3 regions of the Pseudomonas sp. 01L34 genome follow, and region 2 is predicted to be linked to each of the others. Evidence: predicted binding sites of a transcription regulator. Region 2 holds the regulator's gene; each other region holds the start of a gene.

Region 1 (4,070 bases), on a different contig from region 2:
TTTTGCGAAGGAGGTTCGTGTCACAGGGCTGTCGCCTGAGGGTGACAGGCTGGCATGAGCCCTGTTCTTCAACGTTATTACACCAGGAGATATCCAATGAGCGTACTCGTAGGCAAACAAGCCCCTGACTTCACCGTACCGGCCGTACTCGGCAATGGCGAAATCGTCGACAGCTTCACCCTGTCCTCGGCCATCAAAGGCAAATACGGCCTGGTGTTCTTCTACCCACTGGACTTCACCTTCGTTTGCCCGTCCGAGCTGATCGCTCTGGACAACCGCATGGCTGACTTCAAGGCACGCAACGTTGAAGTGGTCGCCGTTTCGATCGACTCGCACTTCACCCACAACGCGTGGCGCAACACCCCGGTGAACAATGGCGGTATCGGCCAGGTTCGTTACACCATGGCTGCTGACATCAAGCAGGAAATCATGAAGGCTTACGACGTTCAGTCCGCTGACGGCGTGGCTTTCCGTGGTGCGTTCCTGATCGACGACAAAGGCGTTGTCCGCTCGCAGATCGTCAACGACCTGCCGCTGGGCCGTAACATGGAAGAGCTGATCCGTCTGGTTGATGCTCTGCAATTCCACGAAGAGCACGGCGAAGTTTGCCCTGCCAACTGGAAAAAAGGCGACAAAGGCATGAACGCTTCGCCAGAAGGCGTTGCGGCTTACCTGACCGAGCACGCTGCTGCGCTGTAAGCCAGGCGTCCGGCAATAAAAAACCGGCCTCACTGAGGCCGGTTTTTTTATGGGCGGGATAAACCGGCGACCAGCCTCAGTCGTTGTAGTCTTCCCAGCCGCCCATCTGTTTCCAGCGATTGACGATGCCGCAGAACAGCTCGGCAGTCTTCTCGGTGTCGTAGCGAGCCGAATGAGCCTCACGACCGTCGAAGTCGATGTCCGCTGCCTGACAGGCCTTGGCCAGTACGGTTTGACCGTAGGCAAGACCGGCGAGGGTCGCGGTGTCGAAGCTGGAGAACGGGTGAAACGGGTTGCGTTTCATGTCCAGGCGCGCGACTGCCGCGTTGAGGAAACCCAGGTCGAAGCTGCTGTTGTGACCGACCAGAATCGCCCGTTTGCAACCGTTGGCTTTCAGGGCCTTGCGAATGCCACGGAAGATATCGGTCAGCGCCGCTTCTTCACTCACTGCCATGCGCAACGGGTGATCGAGTTTGATCCCGGTGAATTCCAGGGCTGCTGCTTCGATGTTGGCGCCTTCGAATGGCTCAACCCGGAAGAAGTAGGTGTGATCGGGGTACACGAACCCTTTTTCATCCATGGCGATAGTGGTTGCAGCAATTTCCAGCAGGGCGTCGGTGGCCGAGTTGAAGCCACCGGTTTCTACGTCGACGACAACCGGCAGGTAACCACGGAATCTGGCAGCCATTGGATGACGAGGACCACCTCCACCGCCTTGACCGTCCTGTTCGTCGTCGAAATGGTCTTCACTCACGCGTGTTCCTCCAGCAGGCGCCAGCGCAGTTTTTCACCGGCGCGCAGCGGGATAACGGTCAGCTCGCCAAATGGCAGGCTGGTTGGGGCGGTCCACTCTTCGCGGACCAGGGTGATGCGATCGGTGTTCGCCGGCAGACCGTAGAAACGCGGGCCATTGAGGCTGGCGAAGGCTTCGAGCTTGTCCAGCGCATTACGCTGTTCGAAGGCTTCGGCATACATCTCGATCGCGGCATAAGCGGTGTAGCAACCGGCACAGCCGCAAGCCGCTTCTTTGGCGTGCTGGGCATGGGGGGCCGAGTCTGTGCCGAGGAAGAACTTGTCGCTGCCGCTGGTGGCGGCGTCGAGCAGGGCTTCCTGGTGGGTATTGCGCTTGAGGATCGGCAGGCAATAGAAGTGCGGCCGAATCCCACCCACCAGCATGTGGTTGCGGTTGTACAGCAGGTGATGCGCGGTGATGGTGGCGCCAACGTTGGCCGAAGCCGCGTTGACGAACTGCACGGCATCGGCGGTGGTGATGTGTTCGAACACCACTTTGAGCGTTGGGAAACGCTCGACCACGCGACGCATGTGCTCATCGATGAAGATTTTTTCCCGATCGAAAACGTCGATATCGCCACGGGTGACTTCACCGTGAACCAGCAAGGGCATCCCGACTTCGGCCATGGCCTCCAGTGCAGGGAAAATCTTGTCGATGCTGGTGACGCCAGAGTCCGAATTGGTGGTCGCGCCTGCCGGGTACAGCTTGGCGGCGTGAATGAAACCGCTGGCCTTGGCCTCACGAATTTCTTCGGGCTGGGTGCGGTCGGTCAGGTACAGAACCATCAGCGGTTCGAAACGGCTGCCGGCCGGACGTGCGGCGAGAATCCGCTGGCGATAGCCATCGGCTTCAGCAGCGTTGCGCACCGGAGGTACCAGGTTGGGCATGATGATGGCGCGACCAAAGGTGCGCGCGACATCCGCGACGGTATTGGTCAACACGGCACCATCGCGAAGATGAATGTGCCAGTCGTCGGGACGCAGCAGGGTCAGGCGGTCGGACATGAGGGAATTCCAGGCGGGTCAAACTCAGGGGAATGCTACCGGAAAAGACTCTTCCAGGCACTCGCTATCAAGTTTTACGACAAGCTTCCGATACCCAACAGGCAGGCCGTGAATATGTGTGTCGGTCTTTTTGTCGTAGAAGCCAGTGGAGCCTCCCGTGCGCCAGCGTTATTTAGCCTTGCTCAGTGTGTTTGCCAGCCTTCCCGCGATGGCGCTCACTTTCCAGACTCGCCTGGAGAGCATCGAGTGGACGGTCGAAGGCGACAAGTTCGAATGCCGCCTGACTCAACCGATCACCGATTTCGGTTCGGGTGAGTTTGTGCGGCGCGCCGGAGAGCAGGCGACATTTCGACTGAAGGCCTACAACTCAATGATCGGTGGGGGTTCCGCCACCTTGCTGGCGGCGGCTGCGCCATGGCAGCCGGGGCGTGGCGACATTAACCTGGGCTCGGTGAGAATCGGTAGTGGCAACGTGCTGTTCAACAGTTCGCAAGTGCAGGCCGGGCGCCTGATCAGCGGGCTGATGGAGGGGCGCAGCCCGGTCGTACGACACTCATCGGGCGACGGTCGGGTGTCTGAAGTGCGTCTGCTGCCGGTCAAGTTCAGCAAGGCCTATGGTGACTATCAGGGTTGCGTCGCCAAGCTGTTGCCACAGAATTTCGAGCAAGTGAAGCAATCCGAGGTCGGCTTTCCGGGGGAGGGTATCGATCTCGATGCCAGGGCCAAGGCCCAGTTGCAGGTCATGCTGGAGTTCATGAAGGCCGATCCGACGGTCAACCACATTGAACTCGATGGCCATTCCGACAATAGCGGTAACCGGCTGACCAACCGTGAACTGTCACGACGCCGGGCGCTGGCGGTGATGGATTTCTTCAAGGCCAATGGTGTGCAGGAATCGCAGATCACCCTGCGTTTTCACGGTGAGCGCTATCCGCTGGCGCCCAACAACAATGCCGCCAACCGGGCGAAGAACCGCCGGGTTGCCGTACGTCTCGAGCGGGTCGCACCGACCGAGAAACCTGCGCCTCAAGCCACCGCCGCCGCGAGCAGCGCGACGACCTCCTGAACCTGCTGAATTCGTCGCTCGCTCGACATAATCTGTCGCTTCGTCGTCATAAGCTGTCGCGCCTCTGTAAATTATCCTGCATGAGCGGTAGACTTGACAGCTTTCCGTAGAACCCCGTGGAGTGATGGCATGGCGGACGTAAACAAGGTCGTTCTGGCGTATTCCGGCGGCCTGGACACTTCGGTGATCCTCAAGTGGCTGCAGGATACATATAACTGTGAAGTAGTGACCTTCACCGCTGACCTGGGTCAGGGCGAAGAGGTCGAACCGGCCCGCGCCAAGGCACAGGCCATGGGCGTAAAAGAAATCTATATCGACGATCTGCGCGAAGAATTCGTGCGTGATTTCGTGTTCCCGATGTTCCGCGCCAACACCGTTTACGAAGGCGAGTACCTGCTGGGTACTTCCATCGCTCGTCCGTTGATCGCCAAACGCCTGATCGAAATCGCCAACGAAACCGGTGCTGACGCCATTTCCCACGGCGCGACCGGCAAGGGCAACGACCAGG
Region 2 (4,070 bases):
AACGTCTTCTCTTTTATCGGCATGAATCTGCGGACCTTCACCCTGAGAGAGATGTTTTTGTGGATCTTTTTCAGCAAGCATCGCCTCACGGTCGTGTTCGATACCCGCAAAGCGGTCTACGTGACTGGCCATGAGCACGAGCTTGAGCAGATTGCTTTCAACTTCGGTAACCAATTGGGTCACACGCTTGATCACCTGACCAGTGAGGTCCTGGTAATCCTGGGCCAGCAGAATGTCGTTGAGGTTGCTCGACACGACGCGGTTGTCTTCACTGCTGCGTGTCAGGAAACCATCGACCCGCCGGGCCAGTTCGCGGAACTCTTCAGCCCCGACTTCGCGACGCATGAACCGTCCCCAATCCGTGCTCAGCGCCTGGGCTTCATCGCTCAGGCTGTTGATCAGCGGCGTGGCGTTTTCCACCAGGTCCATGGTGCGGTTGGCCGCGGCCTCGGTCAGCTTGACCACATAGGACAGGCGCTCGGTGGCATCCGTGATCTGAGACACTTCCTCGGCTTGCGGCATGTGCGGGTCAATCTGGAAATTGACGATCGCGCTATGCAGCTCGCGGGTGAGCTTGCCCACTTCCTGATACAGGCCGCGGTCACGGGTCTGGTTGAGCTCATGGATCAGTTGCACAGCGTCGCCAAACTTGCCTTTTTCAAGGCTGTCGACCAGTTCGACCGCGTGTTTTTTCAGGGTCGACTCAAAATCGCCCTGTGAAGATTCGTTATGCTCCATAGCTCCCCCGTGCGCAGTACATCAGCCGATGCGTTCGAAAATCTTCTCGATTTTTTCTTTCAACGCCTGGGCTGTGAAGGGTTTGACCACATAGCCGTTAACACCGGCCTGGGCCGCTTCGATGATTTGCTCGCGCTTGGCTTCGGCGGTCACCATCAGCACCGGCAGGTGCTTGAGCCTTTCATCGGCGCGCACCGCACGAAGCAGGTCGATGCCGGTCATACCGGGCATGTTCCAGTCGGTAACCAGAAAATCGAAGTTACCGCTTTGCAGCATCGGCAACCCGGTCAGCCCGTCATCGGCTTCGGCGGTGTTGGTGAACCCAAGGTCACGCAACAGGTTTTTTATGATCCGCCGCATCGTTGAGAAGTCATCAACGATGAGGATTTTCATGTTCTTGTCCAATTCGACCTCCAAGCAGTCTTAAACGCGCCCAGCACCTGGACGCGCCATTTCAATCAATCCGGCAAAGCACTCAATGACTGTCTGGAGCACAACAGATCGAGACCGGTACGGTTCAACACCACACCAGCTCCATTCGCAGTGTCCCCACACTGCCTTCAGCGCGCTCGCCACTCCCCCAAACGCCCCCGCAAACGGGCCGCGCACTGGCTGTGTAACTGGCTGACCCGCGACTCGCTGACCCCCAGGACCTCACCGATTTCCTTGAGATTCAACTCTTCGTCGTAGTACAGCGCCAACACCAGTCGCTCACGCTCCGGCAAATTGGCAATCGCGTCCGCCAGCGCCGCCTGGAAGCGTTCATCTTCCAGATCGCGTGACGGCTCGAGATGAGCACTCGCGCCATCCTCATGCAGCCCTTCGTGTTCGCCGTCCTGCAACAGATCGTCGAAACTGAATAACCGGCTGCCCAGGGTGTCGTTCAAAATCCCGTAATAATCGTCGAGACTCAATTGGAGTTCGGCCGCAACTTCGTGATCTTTAGCGTCACGGCCGGTTTTAGCTTCAATCGAGCGAATCGCGTCGCTGACCATGCGGGTATTGCGGTGGACCGAACGTGGCGCCCAGTCCCCCTTGCGCACTTCATCGAGCATCGCGCCGCGGATTCGAATGCCCGCGTACGTCTCGAAACTCGCGCCTTTGCTGGCGTCGTATTTGGTTGATACTTCAAGCAGGCCGATCATCCCGGCCTGGATCAGGTCTTCGACCTGGACACTGGCCGGCAGACGCGCCAGCAAGTGGTAGGCAATGCGTTTGACCAGTGGCGCGTAACGCTCGATCAGCTCGTACTGCGCGTCACGTGCCGACTGCTTGTAGAGGTTGTAACCGCTGGCTGTCATAGCACGGGTCCTGCCGTTTGTTGCACGAGGCGCTCGACGAAAAACTCCAGATGTCCACGAGGGTTGGCCGGCAGTGGCCAGGTATCGACTTTCTGCGCAATGGCCTTGAACGCCAGGGCGCACTTGGAACGCGGAAAGGCTTCATACACCGCGCGTTGCTTCTGCACGGCCTTGCGTACGCTTTCGTCGTAAGGCACTGCGCCGACGTATTGTAAGGCGACGTCGAGGAAGCGATCCGTGACCTTGGTCAACTTGGCGAACAGGTTGCGGCCTTCCTGCGGGCTCTGCGCCATGTTGGCCAGGACGCGGAAGCGGTTCATGCCGTAGTCGCGGTTAAGCAGTTTGATCAGCGCGTAGGCGTCGGTGATCGAGGTCGGTTCGTCGCACACCACCAGCAAGACTTCCTGCGCGGCGCGCACGAAGCTGACTACCGAGTCACCAATGCCCGCAGCGGTGTCGATCACCAATACGTCGAGGTTGTCGCCGATATCACTGAACGCCTGGATCAGGCCGGCATGCTGGGCCGGGCTCAGATGAACCATGCTCTGGGTGCCGGAGGCGGCCGGGACGATGCGGATACCGCCAGGCCCTTGCAACAGCACGTCGCGCAGCTCACAGCGGCCTTCGATCACGTCGGCCAGCGTGCGTTTGGGTGTCAGTCCCAACAGAACGTCGACGTTCGCCAGCCCCAGATCGGCATCCAGCAGCATGACGCGCCGGCCGAGCTCAGCTAGAGCCAGGGACAAGTTCACTGACACGTTAGTCTTCCCGACGCCACCTTTGCCGCCGGTCACCGCGATCACCTGTACGGGATGCATGCTGCCCATGTTATTTCTTTACCTTGTCTTACTTAGACGGAGGCCACATTACTGGCTGCGCGTTCACCATCGGAACAATGCATGGCAGACCATCGATGTAGGTACAAAAAATGTTCATTAACACCTCAGCCAACCTGCTTGGTCGGGCTGTGGTAAATATCAGCGAACATGTCAGCCATGGCTTCTTCGCTGGGTTCTTCCTGCATTTGTACGCTAACGGCGCGGCTGACCAACTGATGACGACGTGGCAGATGCAGATCATCCGGAATCCGTGGACCATCGGTCAGGTAAGCCACCGGCAACTCATGACTGATCGCCAGGCTCAACACCTCGCCCAGACTTGCCGTTTCATCCAGTTTAGTCAGGATGCAGCCGGCGAGGCCGCAGCGTTTGTAACTGTGATAAGCGGCAGTTAGAACCTGTTTCTGGCTGGTGGTTGCCAGGACCAGATAATTTTTTGATTTGATGCCGCGCCCGGCCAGGCTTTCGAGCTGCATCCGCAGTGCCGGATCGCTGGCCTGAAGGCCGGCGGTATCGATCAGCACCACGCGTTTGCGCAGCAAGGGCTCCAGCGCCTGCACCAGGGATTGACCCGGATCGACGTGGGTCACCGACACGTTAAGGATCCGGCCCAGCGTCTTGAGCTGTTCCTGGGCACCAATGCGATAGCTGTCCATGCTCACCAGCGCGATGTTCTGCGCGCCGTACTTGAGCACGTAACGGGCCGCGAGCTTGGCCAGTGTGGTGGTCTTGCCCATGCCGGCCGGACCGACCATGGCAATCACCCCACCCTCTTCCAGCGGCTCGATTTCCGGGGTAGCGATCATCCGCGCCAGGTGCGCGAGCAACATGCGCCAGGCCTGACGAGGCTCTTCAATGTCGGTAATCAGTGCCAGCAGATCGCGCGACAACGGGCCGGACAGGCCGATGCGTTGCAGGCGACGCCAGAGGTTGGCCTGGGCCGGACGGCTGCCTTGCAGCTGATTCCAGGCCAGCGAGCCAAGCTGCACTTCCATCAATTCACGCAGGCTGTTGAGCTCGAAACGCATCGAATCGAATGCGCGCGGATCGACACCGGTCGCCGCAGCAGGCGCGGGGGCCGGACGCCGAGGTTCGGCGAGCGCCGGTTCGATCAGCGGTTCGGCGGCGGTCAACGGCAGGCCGGCGAACAACTGGCGATTGGTGGTCTTGTCGCTCTCGCCATCGCCGCGCA
Region 3 (4,070 bases), on a different contig from region 2:
GCCCTCTACAAATTCTTCCCGTGCCGGGATGATTACTTTCGGAATCACTGGGTCTGCTTCATCAACGAAAAAAATGATCGACTGTCCACCGACAACAGTCATAGGGTTCAATGTTTCGGTCATCGCAATGCTCCTTGTGAAAGTACTGGCACAGGTTCAGTTTGAGTAGGCGCGCCAAGGGATATCTAGCGCCGCGAGAAAAAAACTGTCTACTGTCAGAAATAACAGGTACCGCTGAAATCGGGCGTCTTGGTTGCAAGTACCCGATCAACGGCACACCGACCTTAACAAGGTGTACAGCTGTAATGCTTAGGGATCAGGCCGAGGTGCTGACCACCGAATCCGCCGTACTGCCACCTTCATCCTGCAACGCCTGTGTACCGACTCGGTAACCGATTCGATACACAATCCATTTCACTAGGCGCTCAACCGCGCCGTTACCTCATTCAATTGCCCTGACAGCCCATGCAGGTTGTGGCTGGCCGCTTCGGTGCGCTGCACGTTGTCCAGGTTGGTGCTGGCGATGCTGGTGATTTCGGTGAGGTTGCGCGAGATGTCTTCGGCCACTGAAGTCTGTTCTTCTGCGGCGGTGGCGATCTGGCGGTTCATGTCGCGAATGGCTTCCACGGCATGGGTGATCCGCTCGAGCATGGCGCCGGCCTGGGTCACTTGTTCGACGCTTTGCTCGCTGCGCGACTGGCCGCTTTCGATGGCCTGGGCCGCGTCCACCGCACCGGTTTGCACGGTTTGAATGATCTGGTTGATCTCGATGATCGACGCCGCCGTGCGCTGGGCCAGGCTGCGTACTTCATCAGCGACCACCGCAAAACCGCGCCCGGCTTCACCGGCACGGGCCGCTTCGATTGCCGCGTTGAGCGCCAGCAGGTTGGTCTGTTCGGCAATGCCGCGAATCACTTCCAGCACCTTGCCGATGCGCCCGCTGTCTTCTTCCAGACGACGGATGACCGTGGCGGTGTTGGCGATTTCGCCACGCATTTGGGTGATGGTGTGAATGGTGCCCTGCATGACCTTCTCGCCTTGCTGGGCGGACTGATCGGCATCGTCGGCCGCACGTGCCGCTTCGGCAGCGTGGCGCGCGACTTCTTGCGCGGTGGCGGACATTTCGTTCATCGCCGTGGCCACCTGATCGGTGCGATTGAACTGCTCGTTGGTGCCGCTGGCCATAAGGCCGGCAATCGAGTTCAGCTCACCGCTGGCACTGTCCAGGTCCGACGCGCTGCGCTGTAAACGACTGAAGGTTTCGGCGAGGAAATCGCGCAAGGTGTTGGCGGCTCTGGCCAGGTTGCCCAACTCGTCCTGACGGGTGCTGGCCACGCGCTCGGCGAACCGGCCCTGACTGAGTTGCGCCACGTAGTCGATCAGTTTGCGGATCGGCTCCACCAGGTTGCGATTGACCAGCCACAGACTCAACAAACCAATCAGCAGGCCCGACACCAGCATCACCGCGAGCCCCGACAACACCGTCTGATCGGCACTGGCACTGATCAATTTCGATTGTTCGACACTCTGCTTGCGCAGTTCGCCGACCAGTTCATTCATCTGCTCGCTGGCGGCGCGGTCCACGCCCTTGACCGCATTGTCGCCGGCCGCTGGGTCGGCACCGGCCGCCACGTAGGCATCACGGCCCTTCTGATACGCCGCACCTAATACACGATGCTCCTCACGCAGGCGTTCGATGCGGGTCTTGAGTTGCGGCTCCATACCCTTCTGCCCGGCCAGTTCACCAAGGATACCCTGCACATTGCGCTGCCCCTCCTCGAACTGCTTCCAGTATTTGTCCAGGTCCGCGGGTTGCTTGCCGCGCAGCAGGACGTTTTTCCACTCCTGAACCTGCACCTTGAATTGCAGGTTGGCTTCATCGATCAGTTGCGAGGTGTGCAACGGGCCTTCGATCAGGTTCGCGTAGTTCTGAACGCCGTTGGACAAAAAGTGAAAGCAGGCCAAAGCGATCAACAACATCGCCAACAGGCTGCCGCTCAACAGGGCGAGAATTTGTGCTCGAAGGGACTTTTGTAAAGACATCGGGAAGTACTCGAAACAGGAAAGAGGCACGCGGATGAAGGCGTGAAAAGTATCCGGACATCCCTGTCTGCCACGTTGGCCCTTGGCCGAAGGCGCGCAAACGTAACCTAAGCGTGATCGGCGTTCCAGAGCGATTCTTGAGGAGAATCCGACCATCGGTATCGCAATCGTTTGCGTACACCTTGCCGTCACAAAATCGTCATGAGCGCTTGCAATGATGGGGCTCAAGTGAACCTGTGAAACCCGCGACAGGCGCCTCCCCGCAGCGAGACTTCATGAACCACAGCATTGATCAACGCCATCGCGATTCCGACCTGTTCGGCCTGCTTTACGGTTTCAGTTTTCGCCCCGGCGAGCGCGGTCGAGAGATCGATTCGGCCAAGGCACTGCACTGCCTGCAACAACTGGACGACAGTGATGAGTTTCTCTGGCTGCACCTGAACCTGGCCCATGCGGCGTGCGAGCGCTGGATGAAAAGCCATCTGGAATTGCCCGACGAGTTTTTCGAAGCCTTGCACGAGGGGTCGCGTTCGACGCGCATCGAGCATGTCGATTCGGCGTTGCTGGCGGTGGTCAACGATGTGGTGTTCAACCTCAGTAGCATGGTTTCCTCGGATGTCTCGACGCTGTGGGTCTGCGCTCGCAGTCGGCTGATCATCAGCGCGCGCCTGCAACCGCTGCACTCGGTGGACAAGCTGCGCTCTTCGGTGAAGGCCGGTGAATGCTTTCGCTCACCGCTGGAATTGCTGGTGCATTTGCTGCGTGATCAGGGCGAAGTGCTGACGCAGATCGTGCGCAAGACCAGCCTCAGTGTCGATCAGATCGAAGATGAATTGCTGTCGTCGCGCCTGTCCACCAACCGCGCCGAACTGGGCGCCAACCGCCGGGTGCTGGTGCGCCTGCAACGGTTGCTGGCGCTGGAGCCGGGCTCGTTGCTGCGCCTGCTCAATCGTCCGCCGCAATGGTTGCAGAAGGAGGACGTCAAGGAGCTGCGCAAATCCACCGAGGAGTTTGCGCTGATCATCAACGACCTCACCGCCCTAGGTGAGCGGATCAAACTATTGCAGGAAGAAATCGCCGCCAATCTCAACGAGCAGAGCAACCGCACGCTGTTCACCCTGACCGTGGTCACGGTGTTGGCGCTGCCGATCAACATCATTGCCGGTTTCTTCGGCATGAACGTCGGCGGGGTGCCGCTTGCCGGGGATCCGGAGGGGTTCTGGATTCTGGTGGCACTGGTGGCGACGTTTACCCTGATTGCCGGGCGCTGGGCGTTTCGTAAGCGGCGCGATTATTAAGCAAAGTACCAAGGCCTTATCCCAATCCTGTGGCGAGGGGGCTTGCCCCCGTTGGGCTGCGTAGCGGCCCTTATCGGGTTTATTCATTCAAACCGCATTCTCTGGTTTTACGACTGCTTCGCAGCCGAACGGGGGCAAGCTCCCTCGCCACAGGTATTTGCCTGCCTTAGCATCCGGCATCACAAAAAAACCAAACACTGACCCAGCGCAGTCTCACTGTAATATTTAGCAACGATCATGGCCGATACTCCTTCTCTGCTCAGGATTGTCCGGCATGGCTACGCCTTCCTTCACCGCCGCCTCCCAGGCGCCCGCCAGCGGCGCCAGGCCGCAGTTCGATAAAAAACCCGGCCTGCTCACCTTCGTGATGTTCTTTGCCGTGCTGGGCAGCGGGCTGTTGTTCACCGCCTACAGCCTGATGCACGACATGAGCGAACTCGGCACGGTGGTCACCACCTGGACGCCGTTTCTGCTGTTGGGCGTGGCACTGCTGATTGCCTTGGGCTTTGAGTTCGTCAACGGTTTTCACGACACTGCCAACGCCGTGGCGACGGTGATTTACACCCACTCCTTGCCACCGAATTTCGCCGTGGCCTGGTCCGGGTTCTTCAACTTCCTGGGGGTGTTGCTGTCGAGCGGCGCGGTGGCGTTCGGCATCATCGCCCTGTTGCCGGTGGAGCTGATTCTGCAGGTCGGCTCCTCTGCCGGTTTCGCGATGATCTTCGCCCT

Evidence for each region. The regulator FliA, encoded in region 2, starts transcription of late flagellar genes. The targets are predictions, from matches to a motif close to CTAAAGTTTNNNNNNNNNNNGCCGNTAA.
Region 1: a site for FliA is predicted at 2,563-2,590, ahead of AC1DQM_RS23020 (flagellar protein MotY). Genes of this name have one in related genera too.
Region 3: a site for FliA is predicted at 2,158-2,185, ahead of AC1DQM_RS22080 (methyl-accepting chemotaxis protein). Genes of this name have one in related genera too.

Annotation. Positions count from the first base shown of each region.
Region 1 is NZ_JBFTSX010000007.1:270,785-274,854, reverse strand. It holds gene AC1DQM_RS23035 (peroxiredoxin) at 97-699, shown strand; gene rnt (ribonuclease T) at 776-1,453, opposite strand; gene pyrC (dihydroorotase) at 1,450-2,496, opposite strand; gene AC1DQM_RS23020 (flagellar protein MotY) at 2,654-3,562, shown strand; gene AC1DQM_RS23015 (argininosuccinate synthase) at 3,692-4,070, shown strand, end outside.
Region 2 is NZ_JBFTSX010000004.1:696,582-700,651, forward strand. It holds gene AC1DQM_RS15220 (protein phosphatase CheZ) at 1-738, opposite strand, end outside; gene AC1DQM_RS15225 (chemotaxis response regulator CheY) at 760-1,131, opposite strand; gene fliA (RNA polymerase sigma factor FliA) at 1,299-2,039, opposite strand; gene fleN (flagellar synthesis regulator FleN) at 2,036-2,866, opposite strand; gene flhF (flagellar biosynthesis GTPase FlhF) at 2,983-4,070, opposite strand, start outside.
Region 3 is NZ_JBFTSX010000007.1:76,836-80,905, forward strand. It holds gene AC1DQM_RS22075 (hypothetical protein) at 1-123, opposite strand, end outside; gene AC1DQM_RS22080 (methyl-accepting chemotaxis protein) at 418-2,043, opposite strand; gene AC1DQM_RS22085 (transporter) at 2,319-3,341, shown strand; gene AC1DQM_RS22090 (inorganic phosphate transporter) at 3,616-4,070, shown strand, end outside.